2 regions of the Gordonia sp. Swx-4 genome follow, and region 1 is predicted to be linked to the other one. Evidence: riboswitches for the same ligand, from Rfam matches in the RefSeq annotation. Region 1 holds a riboswitch; the other holds the start of a gene.

The links. A riboswitch is a leader RNA that binds a small molecule or an ion and turns the genes downstream of it on or off. The one in region 1 is predicted to bind thiamine pyrophosphate.
Region 2: linked by a shared signal. The riboswitch ahead of thiO (glycine oxidase ThiO) and the one ahead of thiC (phosphomethylpyrimidine synthase ThiC) in region 1 are both predicted to bind thiamine pyrophosphate.

The regions. Positions count from the first base shown of each region.
Region 1 is NZ_CP128197.1:597,998-602,098, forward strand. It holds gene thiD (bifunctional hydroxymethylpyrimidine kinase/phosphomethylpyrimidine kinase) at 1-637, opposite strand, end outside; gene thiC (phosphomethylpyrimidine synthase ThiC) at 634-2,325, opposite strand; TPP riboswitch at 2,317-2,431, opposite strand; gene PWF70_RS02735 (GNAT family N-acetyltransferase) at 2,626-2,973, shown strand; gene PWF70_RS02740 (aldehyde dehydrogenase family protein) at 3,155-4,101, shown strand, end outside.
Region 2 is NZ_CP128197.1:4,762,741-4,766,841, forward strand. It holds gene PWF70_RS21580 (ABC transporter ATP-binding protein) at 1-531, opposite strand, end outside; gene PWF70_RS21585 (thiazole synthase) at 663-1,484, opposite strand; gene thiS (sulfur carrier protein ThiS) at 1,477-1,677, opposite strand; gene thiO (glycine oxidase ThiO) at 1,674-2,738, opposite strand; TPP riboswitch at 2,732-2,841, opposite strand; gene thiE (thiamine phosphate synthase) at 2,889-3,560, shown strand; gene PWF70_RS21605 (hypothetical protein) at 3,911-4,101, shown strand, end outside.

The DNA of each region.
Region 1 (4,101 bases):
ACTCCGCGCCGTCGTAGAGCAGGTCGGGGGAGTGGTCGCTCGACCGCAGGTGGCCTCCCTTGACGAGCGCCCACGCGGGTCCGAGATCGAACAGCGCCTTCGCTGCGTCGCGCTGGGAGCCGGTGTCGACGACGTCGATGCCGGTGATGAGGCGCACCTCGTCGAGGTTGGGTGTCACCACCGTCGCCAGCGGGAAGAGGTTGTCGCGCAGGGTGTCCAGGGCGGAGTCGGCGAGTAGTTGATTCCCGTGCATCGAGGCGCACACCGGGTCGACGACCAGCGGCGAGGAACCGTCGCGACCGATACCGCTCGCCGAGCACTGCGCGACGACGGCGTCGATGATCGGTGCAGACGCCAGCATGCCGGTCTTGGCGGCGCCTACGCCGATGTCGTCGGCGACCGTGGCGATCTGGGCGGCGACGGTCTCCGGTGCGATCTCCTGGAAACCGGTGACGCCCAGCGAGTTCTGCACGGTGACCGCGGTGACCGCGACACAGCCGTGCAGGCCGAGCAGCGCGAAGGTGCGCATGTCGGCCTGGATGCCGGCACCACCGCCGGAATCCGATCCGGCGATGGTCATCACGCGGACCGGGGTCTCTCCCGGTGCTGCGACGGGCAGCAACTCGACGTCGGTCACGCAGAACCTCCGGGACCGGTTTCGAGCGGCAGGTACACACGGTTGCCCGCCTCGGCGAACTCGGCCGACTTCGCCGCCATCCCTTCGGCGATCTTGCGGTCGATGTCTTCGGCGGTCACCAGGTTGTTCTCCTCCGCGTAGGCGCGCACGTCGGCGGAGATCCGCATCGAGCAGAACTTGGGACCGCACATCGAGCAGAAGTGCGCGGTCTTCGCAGGCTCGGCCGGCAGGGTCTCATCGTGATACTCGCGGGCGGTGTCCGGGTCGAGGGCGAGGTTGAACTGGTCGACCCAGCGGAACTCGAAGCGCGCCTTGCTCAATGCGTCATCACGTTCCTGCGCCCGCGGATGTCCCTTCGCGAGATCCGCCGAGTGGGCCGCGATCTTGTAGGTGATGACGCCGACCTTCACGTCGTCCCGGTCGGGCAGCCCGAGGTGCTCCTTGGGTGTCACGTAGCAGAGCATGGCCGTGCCCGCCTGGGCGATCATCGCCGCGCCGATCGCGGAGGTGATGTGGTCGTAGGCGGGTGCGATGTCGGTGGCGAGGGGGCCGAGCGTATAGAACGGCGCCTCCTCGCAGAGTTCTTCTTCGAGACGCACGTTCTCGACGATCTTGTGCATCGGGATGTGTCCCGGGCCCTCGATCATCACCTGCACGCCATGGGATTTCGCGATGGAGGTCAGTTCGCCGAGGGTGCGCAGTTCGGCGAACTGGGCCTCGTCGTTGGCGTCGGCGATCGACCCCGGACGCAGTCCGTCGCCGAGGGAGAAGGTGATGTCGTAGCGGCGGAAGATCTCGCACAGTTCGTCGAAGTGCGTGTACAGGAACGATTCTTCGTGGTGCGCCAGGCACCAGGCGGCCATGATCGATCCGCCCCGCGAGACGATGCCGGTGACCCGCCGGGCGGTCAGCGGCACATAGCGGAGAAGCACTCCGGCATGCACCGTCATGTAGTCGACACCCTGCTCGGCCTGCTCGATCACGGTGTCGCGGTATATCTCCCACGTGAGAGCGACGGGATCGCCGTTCACCTTCTCGAGGGCCTGGTAGATCGGCACGGTCCCGACGGGGACGGGGGAGTTGCGCAGAATCCACTCCCGGGTGGTGTGGATGTCGGCGCCGGTGGACAGGTCCATGATGGTGTCGGCGCCCCATCGGGTGGCCCACACCATCTTCTCGACCTCGTCCGCGATCGAACTGCGCACCGCAGAATTGCCGATGTTCGCATTGATCTTCACCGCGAACCGCTTGCCGATGATCATCGGCTCCGACTCCGGATGACGATGGTTGGCCGGGATGACGGCGCGGCCGATGGCCACCTCGGAGCGGACCAGGTCGGGGTCGACGCCCTCCCGTGCCGCGATGAACCGCATCTCATCGGTGACGATCCCCGCTCGCGCCCAGGCGAGTTGGGTGCTCGCGCCGTCGACGGGTTCCGGGCGGTGCCACGCGTCCCGGGTCGGTGGCAGGCCGCGCTCCACGTCGATCACGGCATCGGGGTCGGTGTACGGCCCGGAGGTGTCGTAGACGTCGAGGTGCTCACCGTTCGTCAGGTGGATTCGGCGCTGCGGTACACGGAGGTGATCGACGGAGAGGTAGTGCTTGGAGCTGCCCTCGATCGGCCCGGTGGTCAGACCGCCGTCTGTGAATGTCGCAGTGGTGGGTGCGGTGGATACACGTGTGCCCATGATGGTTCTCCCTACGCCGGCATTACCCGGACAGGTTCGAGCGGTCGGCGACCGCCCGTCGCCATCTCAGCCCTCGGTCATCGTGAGAGCCCCCGCGTGTGTGATTGTGTTGCGTTCGCCACCCTACAACGTCGGTCAACACCTGACGATGCGCCCAGATGCTCACTGCACCGGATCACCGGGAGGTCTCGGCAGTTACGGAACCGTAAGGTAGGGTGTGACCCTAGTCACAGGGGCCCTTGCGTCGAGCCGCGACGTCCTGCCGGTGACCCGCCACAGTGATCACGTGAGGAGATGTAGGTGTTACGCAAGAACCGGCATCGGCCGCCGCAGTCGGCGCGATCCATTCTGCAGCAGATCGCTCAGGTGGTGCACAATCCCGACCGCGAGAGGTTCGAACTCTGGGTCGCGGGGGATCTCGTCGGGGTGCTCGGCTACTCGATCGAGACTGTCGACGGTCAGACCACCATCACCGTTCTGCACACGGTTCTCTACGACGAATACAGCGGTCACGGGCTCGCCACCCGTCTCACCCGGACGGTCATCCACTTCGCCCGGGAGCGCAACGCGCGGCTTCGGCCGGTGTGCTCGTTCACCAAGAACTATCTCGACCATCACCCGGGGATCGTCGAGCTCGCGCCGGTGTGACCAGGCGGCTTCCGCGCGCCCGCGGTGCCGCTTGCCGGCGTTGGCGTTCTTGTACGCCAGGGTGACCCGCGGTCGAGGTTTTGTACCCTCGGGCGACGACCTTGCGTGCCGATGCGGACGTATTGTTCGGCGGTGATCCCGCCCGGTTGTCGGGCCGACTGCTGCCACGGAAGCGAGAACGATGACCGAGACGGTCGAGTCCCTGTACAACCTCATCGACGGACAATGGGTCGACGGCGAGGACGCGCCCTTTACCAGCGACAGTCCCGGTGACCCGAACGTCGTCGTGGCCGTGGGGCGTCGGGCGAGCATCCGCCAACTCGACGCCGCGGTCACCGCGGCCGGACGCAGCCTGGCCGAGTGGTCACGCCTGTCCACGCACGAACGCGGTGGGGTACTCGTGCAGGCTGCCGGCGTCCTGGAGCGCAATGCCGAGGAATGGGGCGCGGAACTCGCCCGCGAGGAGGGCAAGACGCTCGCCGAGGGTATCGGCGAGGTGCGGCGCGCCGCGCAGATCCTCCGCTACTACGGCGCCGACGGCGACCGCGAGGCCGGCGAGGTGTACTCGTCACCGCGCAAGGGTGAGCGAATCCTGGTGACGCGCAAACCGATCGGCACCATCGGTGTCATCACTCCGTTCAACTTCCCGATCGCGATCCCGGCGTGGAAGATCGCGCCGGCCCTCGTCTACGGCAACACCGTGGTATGGAAGCCGGCCGGCACCGTTCCGCTGCTCGCGTTCCGTTTGGCGAAGGCCCTGACCGAAGCCGGGCTCCCCGCCGGCGTAGTGAACCTGACGTTCGGCGACCGTGAGATCGGCGACGCCATCGTCCATCACACCGGCATCGACGCCATCACCTTCACCGGGTCGACGGGGGTCGGACGCGGTATCGCGGCCGCCGGCGCCGCGCGCGGCGTGCTGGTGCAGGCCGAGATGGGTGGCAAGAACGCCGCGATCGTCCTCGGTGACGCCGACCTGGACCTGGCGGTCCAGCAGATCCTGTTGGGAGCGTTCCGCTCCTCGGGCCAGAAGTGCACGGCCACATCGCGACTCGTCGTCACCGAGGCCGTGGCCGACGAACTCCTCGCCGCACTGAGCACGGCCGCCGCCGACCTGGTCGTCGGTGA
Region 2 (4,101 bases), 1.0 Mb from region 1:
GCCTTCGGCGGCCAACTGCCGCATGAAGCCCCGAATCCACACGATGCCCTCGGGATCGAGCCCGTTGACCGGTTCGTCGAACAACAGGGTGTGCGGGTCGCCGAGCAGCGCACCCGCGAGTCCGAGCCGCTGCGACATACCGAGCGAGAACCCACCGGCACGCTTCCGGGCCACCGACGCCAGGCCGACGATCTCGAGCACCTCGTCCACCCGGGACTTCGGAATCCGATTGCTCGCGGCGAGCCAACGCAGATGCGAACGCGCACTCCGATTGGGGTGGACCCAGTGTGCGTCGAGCAGCGCACCGACCTGGCGCAGCGGATGGTCGAGATCGCAGTACGGCACGTCGTCGATGGTCGCGGTCCCCGACGTCGGACGGTCGAGTCCGAGCATCATGCGCATCGTCGTCGACTTACCAGCACCGTTGGGCCCCAGGAAGCCGGTGACCCGCCCCGGCCCCACCTCGAAGGTGAGGTTGTCGACCGCGCGCTGACTCCCGAAGTCCTTCGTCAGATTCGTTACCCGCAACACGAGTCGACCATAGCCGCCGACCGGGGGTGCGCCGGGTGGTTGCGACACACCGGGCCCTCGAGGCTCGTCGCTTGCGCTCCCCGCACCTCAGGCAGCAAAGGGCGGGTCGGGCAGCAGGCAGTTGCGTGGGATCAGCCCCGCTCCGGCGTCGGCGACGATGCCCGCGCCCAGAACCGTTTCGGGATGCGACCCGCCCGTGCGGCGAGTCGTCCGGCGATCACCGCATGCCGCATCGCGGTCGCCATTCGCTCCGGATTCTCCGCACGGGTGACGGCGGTCGCGAGAAGCACTCCGTCGCAACCGAGTTCCATCGCACAAGCGGCGTCGCTGGCGGTGCCGATACCGGCGTCGAGGATCACCGGGAGGGGATCGTCGAAGGCCGTGGAACAGTGGTCGATGATCATCTCGATGTTGTGCGGGTTGAGGATTCCGAGTCCGGTCCCGATCGGTGAGCCGAGTGGCATGACCGCGGCGACGCCGAGGTCGGCGAGTCGCGCAGCGAGGACCGGGTCGTCGTTGGTGTAGGCGAGCACGACGAATCCGTCCGCCACCAATGCGGCTGCGGCGTCGACGAGTTCGACGGCATCCGGCATCAGGGTGCGTTCATCGGCCACCACCTCGAGCTTCACCCAGTTCGTCTCGAACGCCTCGCGGGCCAACTGCGCGGTGAGCACCGCCTCGGCGGTGGTGTGGCATCCGGCGGTGTTGGGCAGGACCGCGATGTCCAGGCGGCGCAGCAGGTCGAACACCCCCGTCCCCGACGCGGCGTCGACGCGACGCACGGCGACGGTCGTGAGTTCGGTACCCGACGCGACGAGTGCACGCTCGAGGGACGCGAGATTCGTCGCGCCACCGGTTCCGGTGATGAGGCGGGAGGAGAACTCGCGGCCGGCGATCCGAAGCGGGTCTGCCTCGGAAACGTCTGCGCCGTCGATGATGCCGGACTCAGCCACCTTGCACCGCCGTCACGATCTCCACTACGGCTCCCGAGGTCATCGTGTGTTCCGACCATCGTCCTCGCGGTACGACTGCGCCGTCGACGGCCACCGCGATCCCGCGGTCAGGCAGTCCGAGGCGGGTGACGACATCCTTCACCGACTCGTCGTCGCCCACGTCGAGGTTCTCTCCGTTCACGGTGATGGTCACGCGGATGCTCCTTCCAGAATCCCGAGCACCCTGTCCGCCGTGCCCGGTGCGAGAACGATGCCGTTGCGGCCGTGGCCGGTCGCGACCACTGTACGGTCGTCGATCCGCTCCACGATCGGCAGTCCGTCGGCGGTGCACGGCCGTAGTCCGGCGCCCGCCTCGGTCAGTTCGTAGGTGCGCAGTCCCGGCATGACCTCGATCGCGTCGGCGAGCAGATCGGCGACGCCACCTGCCTGCGGAGTGCGGTCGCCGAAGTCACCGGCCTCGTATTGCGTTGCGCCGACCACGATCCCGTCCTCGCGCGGGACCAGGTAGACCGCCCGGCCGTGGAGCCGGGCCCGGACCACGTGCCCGGGCGGCGGAACCGACCACCGTGTCCGACGCAAGCGGAGGATCTCCCCCTTGGCCGCGTGGAGGGGCACCTCGGGAAGCAGTGCCGCCGTGGCGAGTCCGGCGGCGAGGAGGATCTGATCTCGCGGGCCGGCCTGTTCGCGGACGTCGGCGAGGCTCTCCACCCGTGCATCCATGAACCGCACCCCGACCGCGGCCCCGGCGCTGCGCAGGGTCGCCAGCAGCCGTCGGTTGTCGATCGACCACTCCCCGACCGCCCGGTAGCCGCCGACGAGCCGCGAACTCAACGACGGCTCCAGGGAACGGATCTCACGACCCGTCACCGTGCTGAGCGTGGCGTCGGTGCGCGGCTGATTGGCCCAGACGAAGTCGGCGAGATGGCGCAGGTACTCGGCGTCGGCTGCCGAACCGGCGACGAACAGGGAGTCGGTGGCCGTCACGATCGCGGGGTCGGCGAGCCGCTTCACCAGCGTCGGCCAGCGCCGCACCGATTCGACCGACAGCGCGAGCGCGGCCTCCTCCCCCGGATGTCCCTCGCCCAGCGAGCCGAGCATCCCGCCCGCAACCCATGAGGCCCGCTCGTCGTGACCGGCGTCGACGACGAACACCTGCCAGCCGGCGTCGGCGGCGGCGAGCGCACAGGTCAGACCGATCACGCCACCGCCGACGACGGTGAGCGCACGGTCGAGTCGTGCTGGGGTGTTGCTCAAGCCAGATCACCTTCCTTCGCCGGAATGACCCGGATCAGGTTCGACGGTCTGCGGAGGGGTCCGCACTCTCAGCCCGCCTGCCCGGGCTCCCGTGTGTTCTCGCGGTCCACCCTACGCCCGGCCGGTCGACGCAGGGCTAGCCTGGTCGCCGTGACGACTGCTTCCGAATCGCGCCGCCGCCTTGATTCCGCCCGGCTCTATCTGTGCACCGACGCGCGACGCGAGCGCGGCGACCTGCTCGACTTCGTCGGCTCCGCCCTCGCCGGCGGCGTCGACATCGTGCAGCTACGCGACAAGGGGTCGGCGGGCGAGAAGAAGTTCGGCACGCTCGAGGCCCGTGAGGAGCTCGAGATCCTCGCCGCGCTGCGGGGCGTCGTCGACGCCCATGGCGCGTTGCTGGCGGTCAACGACCGCGCGGACATCGCCGCTCTCTCGGGCGCCGACGTCCTCCACGTCGGACAGGGCGACCTGCCGCCGGAGGTGGCGCGCCGGATCGTCGGCCCCGACACGATCATCGGGGCGTCCACCCACGACCGCGAGCAGGCCGCGGCCGCAACCGCCGACCCCGACGTCGACTACTTCTGCGTCGGCCCGTGCTGGACCACGCCCACCAAGCCTGGTCGCAGTGCTGCCGGCCTCGACCTGGTGACGACGACCGCCGGCGCCGCGCCCGGCAAGCCGTGGTTCGCCATCGGCGGCATCGACGCCCCGCGGGTGCCGGAGGTGACCGCCGCAGGTGCCCGCCGGATCGTCGTGGTGCGGGCGATCACCGCCGCCACCGATCCCGCTGCCGCGGCCGCCGACCTCCTCGGCCGGTGGTAGCCCAGGGGTGGTCCTCAGGGTCGGTTGTCAGAGTGGACTGCCGAGGCGGAATCCGTTTGCCTGATCCGGACACCGCGGTCTAGCCTGGACCGATCATGATGTGCATCAAGAGCGCGCTCGTAACCCGCCGCAGCGGGGTCTGATTCTGACCGACCCCCCGCTGCGGGTCGGTTGCACGCTCTTGTCGGTCATCCGTTCTTCGACCGAAATCGGCTTTCGAGATGCACCTTCTTCATCTGCCTCACCCATCCTTCTCACGACACGGGCACACGACCGCGCCGTCGGGAGATCCCATCACCGAACACTTCGGCCGTCCGCTGCCCGCGGGTATGCGCGAGGAGGCCATCGGGATGAGCTGGCAACACTTCACCGACGAGTACGCGGGCAACGGAGCCATCCGGCTCGGATCGTGGTCGGTCGCACCGGCGCGGCAGGACCTCGTCGAATGCCGCGCGACCATCGCGATCGCCGATCGCCTCATGTCGTGCAGCGCTGTCGCCGCCGGACCGCTCGGCGCGATGACGTCGATCCTGTACGACCT